DNA from 3 places in the Streptococcus sp. VTCC 12886 genome. Region 1 is predicted to be linked to each of the others. Evidence: predicted binding sites of a transcription regulator. Region 1 holds the regulator's gene; each other region holds the start of a gene.
What was found. Region 1 encodes Rex, which represses fermentation and respiration genes when NADH is low (regulators of the CRP and FNR family bind a similar motif). Its sites were predicted from a motif close to TTGTGAANTANTTCACAA; they were not measured.
Positions count from the first base shown of each region.

Region 1 (4,828 bases):
TTTTATGATTTTTCATAAAAAAGCATTAAAAAAGGAGTTTCTCAAATGGTTCAACCAACTGGTGATCATAAAATTAAACTATTCTCGCTAAACAGTAACCGTGATATCGCTGAAAAAATAGCAGCTGCTGCTGGACTGCCTCTAGGAAAACTTTCTTCTCGCCAATTCTCAGATGGAGAAATTCAAATAAATATTGAAGAGAGCGTTCGTGGCGTTGACGTTTATATTATTCAATCAACTAGTTTTCCAGTCAACAACCACCTTTTGGAATTGCTTATCATGATTGATGCATGTAAACGTGCAAGTGCAAACTCAGTAACTGCTGTCATTCCATATTTCGGCTATGCTCGTCAAGACCGCACTGCTGCACCACGTGAACCAATTACAGCAAAACTAGTTGCAAATATGCTTGTTAAAGCGGGTATTGATCGTGTATTGACTCTTGATTTACACGCTTCTCAAATTCAAGGTTTCTTTGATATTCCAGTAGATAACCTGCTGACCGAACCATTGTTCGCATCATACTACATGCAAAAAGGACTCTGCGGTGAGGATGTCGTCATTGTCAGTCCAAAAAATTCCGGTATCAAGCGTGCTCGTAATATTGCAGAATTTTTGAATGCTCCGATTGCGATTATAGATTATGCTCAAGACGATTCTGACCGTGCAGAAGGCTATATCATCGGTGACGTAGCTGGCAAAAAAGCAATCTTGGTCGATGACATTTTAAATACTGGCCGTACATTCTCACAAGCCTCTAAAATTGTTGAAGATGGCGGAGCTACTGAGATTTACGCTGTTGCCAGCCATGGTCTTTTCGCTGGAACAGCTGCGCAATTGTTGGATCAAACATCTATAAAAGAAATTTTAGTGACTGACTCAGTTGCAAGTAAAGAACAACATCCAAAAAACATAGCATTCCTAACTGCAAGTGACTTAATCGCTGATGCTATTCACCGCATTCAAGAACATCTTCCACTCAGCCCGCTCTTTAAATTTACAAATCCAGAAAAAGAAAACTAGGAGTACAGTCTTTGATATATTTAGATAATGCTGCTACTACTGCTCTATCTCAGGCAGCCATATCAAGCATGTTTGAAGTTAGTCAACATCACTATGGAAATCCTTCCAGCATCCATGGATTTGGCCGAGATGCTAACAAAGTACTCAGAAAAGCACGAGCAGACATTGCCAGAGTACTTTCTGTAAGTCCTGATACAATCATTTTCACATCTGGCGGATCTGAAGCAGATAATCTTGCTATTCAAGGTTACGCTTTAGCAAATATGCATCGTGGAAAACACCTTATTACAACAGCCATTGAACACCATGCTGTGTTGCATACCATGGAATACTTAGAGCAACGTTTCGGCTTTGAAATTACATATATAAAGCCAGAAAATCAAGAAATCACAGCTCAACAGATTAAAGAAGCCCTACGACCTGATACAATTCTTGTTAGTGTCATGTATGCCAATAACGAGACTGGGCAACTGCTACCTATAAGGGAAATCGGTTCTCTCTTGTCTCAACATCAAGCTGTATTCCATGTCGATGCTGTTCAAGTAGTTGGGAAAATTCCAATCAAACCACAAGAACTTGGTATTGATTTTCTGTCCGCTTCTGCCCATAAATTCCATGGACCGAAAGGGATTGGTTTTCTCTACTCTTCAATTCACAAATTCGATTCACTGATTCACGGAGGGAAGCAAGAAAATCAACACAGAGCAGGAACAGAAAATCTCCCTGCAATTGCAGGGATGGCTGCAGCGCTCGTCCATCAATCAACACAAATGATTCAAAATATTGAGTATATCTATGATCTGAAATCCTATACACTCAAAAATTTAAGTGAATTTGATTTTTACGTTAATCAAGCCGGTGCTCATTTACCTCATGTACTGAATATTGGCTTTCCAGGACGACTCAACGAACAATTGCTAATGCGGTTAGATTTGGCAGGAATCGCTATTTCCACTGGATCTGCTTGCACAGCAGGTGTCGTTGAAAATAGTCATGTACTTGAGGCAATGTATGGAAGTGACTCTCCTCGATTGAAAGAATCCGTACGTATTAGTTTTTCAGAATTGAATACCAAAAAAGAAATTGATATCTTACTATCAGCTTTAAAAATAATTATTGGAGGTTAGCATGGCATTCCAACAAACCGTAGCATTGAAAGATTGCGATTATATTTACCATATTAGTCCAATTGTAAAAAAATATACATTACGAGACAATACCTTTGAGGTAACAAAGGCTGGTCACTACCAACTCACTCGCTTATTAGAAGAGGTCCCAAATTCAAACCAAGGATTTTTACTAAAAATCATCATCAATCAAGATCTACAAGGCTTTAAAATAAATATTACTGATCAATCCGGACTTCATTTAGTGAATATTTTTAAAGCAGAAAACAATAAAGTCATTCAAGAAAAATTTTACTTCCTGATGGATAGTTTGGTAGATCGTGATATCTTTACTAAAGAAGGAAAATTATGATTACTATATATTATAAAGATGCTTTTCAAATTGAGAGACATCAAGAATTTGACAATCTGGAAGCAGCAAGACTCGCATTTGCAGGTTGTCTCACTTTACCTGATTATTACCCAGTAACTCAAATTCTTAGAGATGGAATTCCATTGGATTTTCAAGGAAGAATTGGGGACCTCTATCAGTATTTACAATCCATAGATTAAACAGAAAACTGTTTAATCTTTTTCAGTTCAATCTGTTGATTTTTTCACAAACTTGCACTAAAATAGTAGAAGATAATCTATCATTTACAAAAAAAAATATTATTATATATAAAATATAAAAAAATATTATTCTATATTTTGTAGAACAACATAAAAATGTTTTTAAGGAGATACATGTGAAAAACGATAAAAATACTGAAATTCCACGCGCCACAGCTAAACGACTATCCATTTACTATCGCGTATTTAAACGATTCTATGCGGAGAAAATCGAAAAAGCAAGTTCAAAAGAGATTGCAGAGGCAATCGGAATCGACTCTGCTACTGTCCGCCGAGATTTCTCATATTTTGGTGAACTTGGACGCCGTGGATTTGGTTATAATGTGAAGGATTTAATGGACTTTTTTGCCGATATTTTAAACGATAACTCGATTACCAATGTTATATTAATCGGAGTTGGGAATATGGGTCGTGCCCTTCTTCACTACAAGTTTCACGAAAGAAATAAAATGAAAATCATCATGGCTTTTGAAGCTGATGATAATCCTGCAGTCGGAACCATAGATGAAAATGTTCCTATCTATGCGATTTCAGAGTTAAAAGATCGCATCAAGGAAGCTAATTCTCAGACTGCCATCTTAACGGTTCCGAGCGTTAAAGCTCAAGAAGTTACTGATGTATTGGTTGAAGCTGGCGTTAAAGGTATTCTTAGCTTTTCACCAGTCAACTTGACCGTTCCTAAAGATGTTGTTGTCCAATATGTAGACTTGACAAGTGAACTACAGACACTACTTTATTTCATGCGCAAAGGATAGAAAATGAGTCAACCAATCATTGGTATTTCCGGAAATCATTATAAAACAGGGGATCATACAGAACCCCTGCTTTCTTATACTCAAACTTGCTTAGTGAATGCTATTGAAGATGCTGGTGGCATTCCACTAATTTTTCCAGTCACTCGTCCACAACTTGCTGAGCAGTATATGAAACTAGTTGATAAATTAGTATTGACTGGTGGACAAAATGTTGAGCCTATTCACTATCAGGAAAAATTACTCATAGATAGTAGCAATTATTTTCCTGAGCGAGATCGATTTGAACTAGCACTGATAGAAGCTGCTCACCATCAAGAAAAACCTATATTTGGCATTTGTAGAGGCCTGCAGCTCTATAACGTCGCCCAAGGTGGCAGTCTCCATCAAGAGGTTTTAGGGCATTGGCAGGAAAATACCGGCAATCAACCTAGCCAAGATCTCTATTTCCCAATTGAAAGCCAATTATCACAGATCTATGCTCAAGAGCCAACCGTTAACTCATTCCATCGCCAAGCAATCAACAAATTAGCTCCCTCTTTGGAAATTATCGCCCTATCCCCAGATAAACAAACCATTGAAGCGGTACAGTCTACAAGAGACTCTCATACCTTTTTGGTTGTTCAATGGCATCATGAATTACTTTACGGCGAACGAGAGACGGAAAATAGGCTATTTGATTACATCGTCAATCAGTTCTAAAACAGCTCACTTTCCTCTCGGAAGGAATAGTAATTTTTATTACCTACAATTAAATGATCTAATAAGACCAGTCCTAGCACATCGCAGGACTGTTTTAAATTTTCTGTAAAAAGTAAGTCATTCTTACTAGGGTGAACCGACCCCGAAGGGTGATTATGGACAATAATCACCGATGTGGCCATGCATTTGATAGCATGATGCAGGATTTCCCGTGGTTCTGCAATACTACGATTCACACTTCCAATAAATATTGTCTCCTGTTTGATGATTTGATTTTGTGTATTGAGATAGAGCGCAACCAAATGCTCTTGTTTTTTATCTCCAATTTCTTGAATCATCTTGCGACCCAATTTTTCACTACCTAGTACTTGCTCATTTAGCAACAAGTGGGATTGATTGATCCGTTTTCCGAGCTCAATCATGGCTTTAATCTCTATTGCTTTTACACGACCAATACCCGTTAAAGTCTGCAATTCTTCGATAGATAAATCTCTTAAACTTGCTAAATTCTCCAATTGATTCAATAATTTATTGGATAAAATGGTGACAGGTTCGTTTTTCGTACCCGTTCGAATAAAAATAGCTAATAACTCTTGATTACTTAGGCGTTCT
Region 1 covers NZ_JBMVJB010000004.1:79,100-83,927, forward strand. Annotated here, with positions in the region: gene ACPC57_RS02280 (ribose-phosphate diphosphokinase) at 46-1,023, shown strand; gene ACPC57_RS02285 (cysteine desulfurase family protein) at 1,035-2,150, shown strand; gene ACPC57_RS02290 (DUF1831 domain-containing protein) at 2,152-2,502, shown strand; gene ACPC57_RS02295 (DUF4649 family protein) at 2,499-2,702, shown strand; gene ACPC57_RS02300 (redox-sensing transcriptional repressor Rex) at 2,879-3,517, shown strand; gene ACPC57_RS02305 (gamma-glutamyl-gamma-aminobutyrate hydrolase family protein) at 3,521-4,216, shown strand; gene radC (RadC family protein) at 4,213-4,828, opposite strand, start outside.

Region 2 (4,828 bases), on a different contig from region 1:
ATCAGTCAATTCTATTTGGCCGTCTTTTGTATTGATCTTAACAGTCATATTCCTTACCTCAAATAGTTTTATCACTCCATTTTACCATATTTTCAGTATTCTGTAAAAAACAAGCTTGTGACATCTGATATCTTCTTGTGTTCTGAAGTATGATTCTTCTATATCTGAAAGAATGGGTAGCAACCCCCATGCTTTCTAACAGTCTATCTTTTTCATCTGCACTTTTGATGTATATTTCTCTCAGCTTTTACAAAATTGAGTTCTTTTTCAAAAAAATTGAGGTAGCTAAGAATCAACTTAGCAACCTCAATCCTATCAGCCAGTTTTAGTTGGCAAATCTAATTATCTCCGAGAAGGTACTTTCAAAAATTATTGCACGAATAAGGAAAGATATTATTTAATCCGACCCGGACGTTCTTTGTAACCGTAGTAAGCGTCATTCATGATTTCTTCCATATCTGCTACCATTGGCAAGCGTGGGTTAGCAGGTGAACATTGGTCTTCATATGCTAGAAGAGCCAATTCATGAGTGTATTTCTTCCATTCTTGTTCGTCAATACCTTGATCTTTAAAGTTCATCTTGATACCAACTTTTTCACCCAATTCGTAAACTGCTTCAGCATAAGCTGCAACAGCTTCTTCTGGAGTAGAATGTGGCAAACCTAACATACGAGCGATGTCTTGGAATTTTTCATCCGCTTTCCAGTAGTTGTACTTAGGCCATGTAGTTGTCTTAGACGGACGAGTACCATTGTAACGGATAACGTATGGCAACAAGATTGCGTTTGTACGTCCATGAACTGTGTGGAAGCGACCACCAATCTTATGGGCCATAGAGTGGCTCATACCCAAGAAGGCATTTGCAAAAGCCATACCAGCCATTGTAGAAGCATTGTGGATTTTTTCACGTGCTTCTGGATCACCAGTCAAGACAGATTTTTCAAGGTATTGGAATACCAACTTAATAGTTTGAAGGGCAATACCATCAGTGTAGTCGTTCGCAAAGTTAGAAGTGTATGCTTCTGTCGCATGAGTCAATACATCCATACCAGTATCAGCTGCGATGAAGGCTGGAACTGACTCTACCAATGCTGGGTCTACGATTGCAATTGTTGGTGTCAATGAGTAGTCAGCGAGTGGGTATTTGCGGTTATTTTTCTTATCAGAAATAACGGCAAACGGTGTTACTTCTGAACCTGTACCAGATGTAGTTGGGATACCGATGTATTTAGCTTTTTGACCCAATGATGGGAATTTGAAGGCACGTTTACGGATATCCATGAATTTCTGAACAAGGTCACGGAAGTCGATTTCTGGTTGTTCATAGAAGAGCCACATTACTTTAGCAGCATCCATTGGTGAACCACCACCGAGCGCAATAATTGTATCCGGTTGGAATGCACGCATTACTTCAGCACCGCGTTCAACTGTTGTAATATCTGGATCTGGTTCAACATCTGAGAAGACTTGAATAGTCACTTGATTTGAGCGAGCATTCAATTGATCGATGACACGTTGAACAAAACCAAGACGTTCGATTGATTTGTCTGTTACGATCATAACACGTTCAAGGCCTTCTGCTGTTTGAAGGTATTGAATAGAGTTACGTTCGAAGTAAATTTTTGAAGGAACTTTAAACCATTGCATATTATTTCTACGTTTCCCTACTTTCTTGATGTTAAGAAGGTTGATAGCAGATACGTTATCACCAACTGAGTTACGTCCATATGAACCACATCCGAGTGTTAATGATGGAATAAATGCATTATAAACGTCACCGATACCACCGAAAGTAGAAGGTGAGTTCCAGATAATACGCATTGCTTTCATTTCAGTACCGAAACGTTTTGCAAGTTCTTCATCTTTAGTATGGATTGCAGCAGAGTGTCCAAGACCGTTGAACTCTACCATTTGACGAGCTTTTTTAATGCCATCTTCTACGTCTTCAGCTTTCAATACAGCAATTACTGGAGAAAGTTTTTCACGTGTAAGAGGCTCATTTGGTCCAACTTCAGCACATTCAGCAGCCAAGATGTTTGTTCCTTCTGGAACTTTGAAGCCTGCTTGTTCCGCAATCCATGCAGCAGGTTTACCAACGATATCAGCATTCAATTTACCTTCTGCACAGTTTTTGCTATTTGCTTTTACACCGAAGCAGTACTCTTCAAGGAGTGCTTTTTCTTCTTTGTTAACAAAGTAAGTTTTGTATGACTTAAATTCTTCAACGAATTCATCATAAATTTCTTTATCGATGATGACTGCTTGCTCAGAAGCACATACCATACCGTTGTCAAATGATTTAGACATAACGATATCGTGAGCTGCTTGACGAATATCTGCAGATTTTTCGATATATGCTGGAACGTTACCTGCACCAACACCAAGAGCTGGTTTACCACATGAATACGCTGCACGTACCATTGCGTTACCACCTGTTGCCAAGATAGTTGAGATACCATCGTGGTTCATGAGGGCATTTGTAGCAGCAATAGATGGCTCAGTAATCCATTGGATACAGTTTTCAGGGGCACCTGCTTTTACAGCAGCTTCATAAACGATACGTGCTGCATGTGCAGAAGATTCTTGTGCAGATGGGTGGAAACCAAATACGATTGGGTTACGAGTTTTAAGTGCGATAAGTGATTTGAAAATAGCTGTTGAAGTTGGGTTAGTTGTTGGAGTAACACCACAGATAACACCGACAGGTTCTGCAATTTTTGTCAAACCAGTAATAGGATCATCTTCGATAATACCAACTGTTTTTAAACCGCGCATGTGATTTACAACGTGTTCACACGCAAACAAGTTTTTTGTAGCTTTGTCTTCAAAGACACCGCGACCTGTTTCTTCTACAGCGTGTGCTGCTAAGATACCGTGAGCATCAAGCGCTGCTACGGATGCTTTCGCAACGATGTAGTCAACTTGTTCTTGGTTCAATTTGCGAAACTCATCCAAGGCTACCAAACCTTTTTGAACAAGTTCGTCAACATGTTTTTGAGCTGCCACCAATTTTTCTTCAGGTGATACTACTTTTTGTTCAGCCATTTTAGTCCTCCATTTATAAAACAGACGTTTGTTACTTTTTTCACATGTTTATAATACAACAACTTTTTGATTTTGTAAAGTGTTTTTGTTAATTTTTTCACAATTTTTTCGAAAAATCCGAATAAAGCGCTTTCATTTTTCGTTTTTGATAAACCATCTTCTTATAAAGATGGCTCATCAATACACTATCATAGGATACAACACTAATTTTCACTTAGTTTTTCTAAAATACTAGCAAATTCTGTTTTAACTATTTCAAGACTTGTTTCAACCTCTTTTCGAGTCTGGTTATTTTTCACCACGACTTGACCTGATTCGATTTCGCTACCACCTAAGGTAATGATTGTCTTGGCTCCAAATACATCTGCTGACTTAAACTGGGCTTTGAGCTTGCGGTCAAGGTAGTCTCGCTCTGCTCGGAACCCTTGCTTGCGGATGGCTTGAACCAACTCAAGCGCTCCGCCATTGGCCTCCTGACCCAAAACAGCTATGTAAACATCTATTTGGGTATCAATCGGAAGCTCAATACTTTGCTTTTCAAGTACGAGAATCAGACGTTCAATCCCCATGCCAAAGCCGAAGGCTGGTGTTTCTGGACCACCAAAATAGCTAACCAATCCATCATAACGACCGCCAGCACAGATGGTCAAGTCACTGCCACCTACTTCGGTCATGAATTCAAAAATAGTATGGTTATAGTAGTCTAGACCACGTACCATATTCGTGTCGATTTCATATGAAATGCCAAGTTTGTCTAGCATAGACTTGACTGCTTCAAAGTGAGCTGTACTTTCCTGATCCAGATAGTCCAAGATGGATGGTGCATTTTCTACAGCAACCTTGTCTTCTTTTTCTTTTGAGTCTAACACGCGGAGAGGATTTTCTTCCAAACGGCGCTGGCTATCTTTAGACAGTTGATCCTTGAGCGGTGTCAGATAGTCAATCAAGGCTTGGCGATAGGCTGCGCGACTTTCTGGATTCCCCAAACTATTGAGATGCAAACGAACATCTTTAATCCCCAACTCTTCAAAGAAATGATAAGCCATGGCAATAATTTCTACATCTGTTGCTGGATTATTTGAGCCGAAGCACTCTACACCAATCTGATGGAACTGACGCAAACGACCTGCCTGAGGACGCTCATATCGGAACATGGGCCCCATATAGTAAAATTTTGCCGGTTTTTGCACTTCTGGGGCAAAGAGTTTATTTTCTACGTATGAACGAACAACTGGCGCTGTGCCTTCTGGACGAAGAGTAATATGACGTTCTCCCTTATCGTAAAAATCGTACATTTCCTTGGTCACAATATCTGTGGTATCGCCAACAGAGCGACTGATTACTTCGTAATGTTCAAAGATAGGTGTGCGAATTTCCGAAAAATTATACTGTTTAAAAATAGAACGCGCGAAATTTTCTACATATTGCCATTTGGCAGAGTCCTGTGGAAGTAAATCTTGCGTCCCTTTTGGTTTTTGTAGTTTCATGGGCTTTCTCATTTCTCTAAATATTGCCCCTTATTTTATCATATTTTGGGCTTTTTTGGAAATGGCAGAGCAAACAAAAAGCCGTGCCTACTGACACGACCTTGTTTAAAACCTATTTCTTGTCTACAATCTGGAAATTCAAGTCGGCCACTTCGATTTCAACCTCAAGTTTTTCTTCTGAATTGAGATTGAGGAGGTTTTCTAAGGCTGTTTCAGCAAAGGCCGCTACTTTTTCTTGGCGTTCCGCGTCATTCAATACTTTCTCACTTGTCTTGTAAATGGCTTCTTGGGATTTT
Region 2 covers NZ_JBMVJB010000001.1:73,808-78,635, reverse strand. Annotated here, with positions in the region: gene ACPC57_RS00320 (Asp23/Gls24 family envelope stress response protein) at 1-48, opposite strand, end outside; gene adhE (bifunctional acetaldehyde-CoA/alcohol dehydrogenase) at 394-3,045, opposite strand; gene hisS (histidine--tRNA ligase) at 3,249-4,532, opposite strand; gene ACPC57_RS00305 (hypothetical protein) at 4,645-4,828, opposite strand, start outside.
Region 2: adhE (bifunctional acetaldehyde-CoA/alcohol dehydrogenase) is a predicted target of Rex. The motif match lies at 3,131-3,148, and genes of this name have one in related genera.

Region 3 (4,828 bases), on a different contig from region 1:
CAAGTTTTGCAACCAACCACCACGAGCTTTAGAAGTTGGGTTAGCACCTGGTGGGAAGAATTCTACCTTAGAAGTGTTCACAGAACCATCTTCATTGAGGAATACACCACGGTGAACTGGAGAGTTACCAGTTTGTTTAGAGTAAGCAACGTTTGAAGTGATTGTCAAGATAGACACAGTAGCTTCAGCATTCTTGTACAATTTATGTTTGTTCAAACGAGTGAAGAATGCTTCCATGAGCCATTTCGCAATATCATCTACGCGGTCATCGTCTTCACCGTAACGTGGGAAGTCGCCTGTTACTTCGTAGTCGTAGATAAATCCATCTTCATCACGGATTGGTTTAACTTGTGCATATTTGATTGCTGACAATGAGTCAACAGTGTTTGCGAAACCACAGATACCGAAGCCCATGTTCGCACGAAGGTGAGTTGGCAAGAATGCCATTTGAACTGCTTCGTAGTTGTATTTATCTGTCATGTAGTGGATGATATTCATGGCATCAACATATGTATCAGTCAACCAGTCAAGGGCGATTTCAAAGTTCTTAACCACTTGGTCGTAGTCAAATACTTCAGATGTATTTGGTTCAACACCGTCGAATACTTTGTAATCTTTGTGAACGTCATCGTAACCGTTGTTCCAGCTTGAAAGAAGGGCTTTAAGGACGTTTACGCGAGCACCAAAGTATTGGATGTTGTGGCGTTGGTCTTCGCTTTCTGGATCAAGTGGAGATACACAGCAAGAGATACAAGACATTTCACCATAACCATCTTTCGCCATTGTTGTTACACCTTCATATTGGATAGAAGAGTGTTTGTGGCTCATTGCCATACAGTAACGACGGAATGAATATGGAAGTTTGTCTGACCAAAGAACTGTCAAGTTTGGCTCTGGAGAGTTACCGATGTTGTCAAGAGTGTTCAAGAAACGGTAGTCCATCTTAGTAACACGGTGACGACCATCGTTACCCATACCTGCCATAGATGTTGTCAAGAATGTTGGGTCACCAGAGTAGATTTCGTCGAAGGCTTTTGTACGAGCAAATTTCACTGTACGAAGTTTCAATACGAAATCATCAACAAATTCTTGGATTTCAGCCTCAGTAAATGTACCACGAGCCAAGTCACGTTCAGCGTAGATGTCAAGTACGATTGGCACACGACCAAGTGAAGTAGCAGCACCATTGATAACACGACATACAGCCATGAAAGCAATGTTTGTCCATTGGATAGCTTCTTTCGTGTTCATTGCAGGTTTGCGAACGTCAACACCGTATAAGTCACCTAAACGCACAACTTGTTGCAAAGCTTGGTACTGAAGGTTGACTTCTTCACGAAGGCGGATTGACTCTTCATCGATTTCAGTAATCGCATTCCAGTCAGCTACTTTTTCTTCCATCAAGTAGTCTGCACCGTAAAGTGCCAAACGAGCGTACATACCGATGATACGACCACGTGAATAAGCATCTGGAAGACCTGAAACGTGGTGTGAGTGGCGAGCACGGCGAATGTCAGCTGTGTAAGCACGGAAGATACCATCGTTTACAGTTGTAGCGTGTTTTGTATAGATTTCATGAAGGAGTGGGTCTGGAGTATAGCCGTTTTCGATCAAAGTTGTTTCAGCCATACGAATACCACCACGTGGCATGAAATTAAGTTTGAAGAGCTCATCATTTTGGAGACCAAAGATGAGTTCGTTTTCTTTATCGATGAAACCTGCTGGAATATCAGCGATAGAAGTCGCACGGTCGATATCCATTGGGAAACGAGTTTCCTCGTAAACAGCTTTTGTTTCTTCAATAATTTTCTTGATATGAAGTGTACGCTCAGTTGGGCCTGCAAGGAAGCTTTCATCTCCATCATATGGAGTGTAGTTGGCTTGAACGAAGCGAGTTACACTTGCTTTTTCTTGCCAATCTGTACCTTTGAAGCCTTCCCAGGCTTGGGCGAAAATGTCTTCAGCAACATTTTTTGTTTTTACTTTTGTTGACATGAGGGTTCTCCTTTTGAACATTTCGGTTAACACCGGTATGGTACTATTATAGCATTTGAAAGCACTTACTTCAAGGTTAAGCGTTGTGAAAGTTTGTGAAAATTCTTTCAATCTTTTTCATGTAGAAATAGGTACGTGCAAGACGTTTAAATGGAGTCATTTGGATAATCTGTTCAGAGTAGCTTTCTTTTCATTAGCAGCTGATTGCGGTATAATCTAAATTGTAAAGGAGTAACCATGTTAGTATTTCCCTTAATCAATGATTTATCTAGAAAAATTATTCATGTAGACATGGATGCTTTTTTTGCTGCTATTGAGGTAAGGGACAATCCTGAGTTGAAAGGAAAGCCTGTTGTTATTGGAGCTGATCCAAGACTATCTGGTGGTAGAGGCGTTGTGTCGACCTGTAATTATGAGGCGCGTGCCTTTGGGATTCACTCGGCTATGTCCTCAAAAGAAGCCTTTGAACGTTGTCCGCAGGCTATTTTTATCTCTGGTCATTATGAAAAATACCAAGAAGTTGGGCGACAGGTTCGAGAAATCTTTCATCGCTATACTGATTTGGTGGAGCCGATGTCAATTGATGAGGCCTATCTAGATGTGACGGAAAACAAGTTAGGCCTTAGCTCGGCAGTTAAAATCGCCAAACTCATCCAATACGACATATGGAATGAGTTGCATCTGACAGCTTCAGCTGGTGTTTCCTATAACAAATTTTTGGCAAAGATTGCTTCGGATATGGAAAAACCACATGGATTGACCTTGATTTTACCAGAAGAGGCTGTGGGGATATTGGCATCCTTGCCGATTGAAAAATTTCATGGTGTTGGCAAGAAAACTGTAAAACGACTACATGATATGGGGGTCTACACAGGGCAGGATCTGTTAGATGTACCAGAGATGGTTTTGATTGATACATTCGGTCGTTTCGGGTTTGACCTCTATCGTAAGGCGAGAGGAATTTCCAATTCACCTGTTAAGGCGGATCGAGTGCGCAAGTCTATTGGTAAGGAAAAAACCTATCGGAAATTACTTTATCGAGATGAGGACGTACTGAAAGAGTTAACCAGTCTTTGTCAACGGGTTACTGGTAGCTTGGAGCGTAATGAAAAGAAGGGTCGAACAATTGTGTTAAAGGTGCGTTATGGTGATTTTTCTACACTGACTAAACGCCATAGTCTTGATGAATACACCGACCAGTTAGATATCATTGAAAAAGAGGTTCGTCAGTTGATTGAAGAGATTGGACAAGTTGAAAAAGGTATCCGCTTGTTAGGAGTGACAGTCACAAACTTTCAGGCTTGAGTTCTGTGGGAGTGAGAAAGGACTCAATTACAGAAGAGTTTGTTATCAATTTCTCTCCCTTCAAAAGGTCTCCCAGATAGTTGGAACGAGTTCTAACCGCAAACTGAAAGAACATATTAGAGTAAAACCAGCAAATCTACTGACTTGCTGGTTTTTATACTTTAAAAAACTCTTCAATATCTGCCTGATCTATGCCAATCATGGGGTCAATGGTTAGCAGGTTGTCCACCGTTAGAATATATTCTCTAGGTTGGGCACTTGCTTTTTCTGGCTGGTCTTGGTCAAGAAGGGACAGTTGCTGGCTGAATTCTGTTACTGGCTCTGTTTGTTTTGGCTTATCCGATTGAGCAGGTGGCTGGCTTTGCTTGGCTGTGGCTGTTTTGCTTTCGTTGTTTTCAGTCAAGCTTTCCTTGCTGTCCTGCTTTGCCATTTCCCCTTGGAAACGTGGGACCAGATAGGTTTTGCGAAGGGTGCCAGCATTTTTGACGGCGTAGTCAAAGGCGGAGATTTCGCCTAGAAGAATGAGCTTGCTCTTGGAACGGGTGATAGCGGTGTAGACCAGGTTGCGCTGGAGCATGCGGTGGCTGGTGCGGGTGATGGGAAGGATAACGACCTGAAACTCACTACCTTGGGACTTGTGGATGGACATGGCATAGGCCAGGGTAATCTTGTACCACTCATTGTGGGGATAGGTGACCTCGCTACCATCGAAGTTGATGGTAATCTCATCCTGCTTGGAGTCTGTGTACTTGGCAGGTAGAAGGTCGGTAATGTAGCCCAAATCACCATTGAAGACATTGGCCTCGGCATCGTTGACCAAATGGATGACCCGGTCGCCTTGGCGGAAGGCCTGCTCATTGTGGAGGAACTCGAGTTCTCCGTCTTTTAGAGGATTGAGCAGGGCCTGGGTCATGGTGTTGAGTTGGTCAATGCCTGCGGCCCCACGGTACATGGGAGCGAGGATTTGGACTTCGTTTGCAGGGATGCCTGACTTGATGGCTGCGCCGACAATGCGTTCAATCAGAGCTGGAATTTGTTCGTTTTGAGCTTCAAAATAGGAGCGGTCAGCCTTTTTCTCACGGAAATCGCTCGGCAGGGCCCCTTGGCGAATCTGGCTGGCTAGGGTAACAATAGTTGAATCATCGGATTGGCGGTAGATGCGTTCCAGAGTGATGCTGGGTAGCTTGTCAATTTTTAAGAGGTCAGCTAGGACTTGGCCGGGACTGACAGAAGGTAATTGCTCCGCATCGCCGACAATCAGAACTTGGGTTTGGGAGGAAATGTTCTGGAAGAGCTGGTTTGCCAACCAAGTATCTACCATAGAAAACTCATCCACGATGATAAAGTCGGCATCCAAATAATCATCACGGTAGGATTCTTCTTGTCCTTCTACCAGACCGAGGTGGCGGTGGATGGTGGCGGAAGGCAGACCTGTCAATTCATTCATTCGTCTGGCTGCTCGTCCAGTTGGAGCGGCTAGGAGGACAGGGCATTCTTCTCGGTTGCCAGTTAGGTCAATCTTATGCAA
Region 3 covers NZ_JBMVJB010000001.1:12,206-17,033, forward strand. Annotated here, with positions in the region: gene pflB (formate C-acetyltransferase) at 1-1,995, opposite strand, end outside; gene dinB (DNA polymerase IV) at 2,233-3,300, shown strand; gene recD2 (SF1B family DNA helicase RecD2) at 3,455-4,828, opposite strand, start outside.
Region 3: pflB (formate C-acetyltransferase) is a predicted target of Rex. The motif match lies at 2,089-2,106, and genes of this name have one in related genera.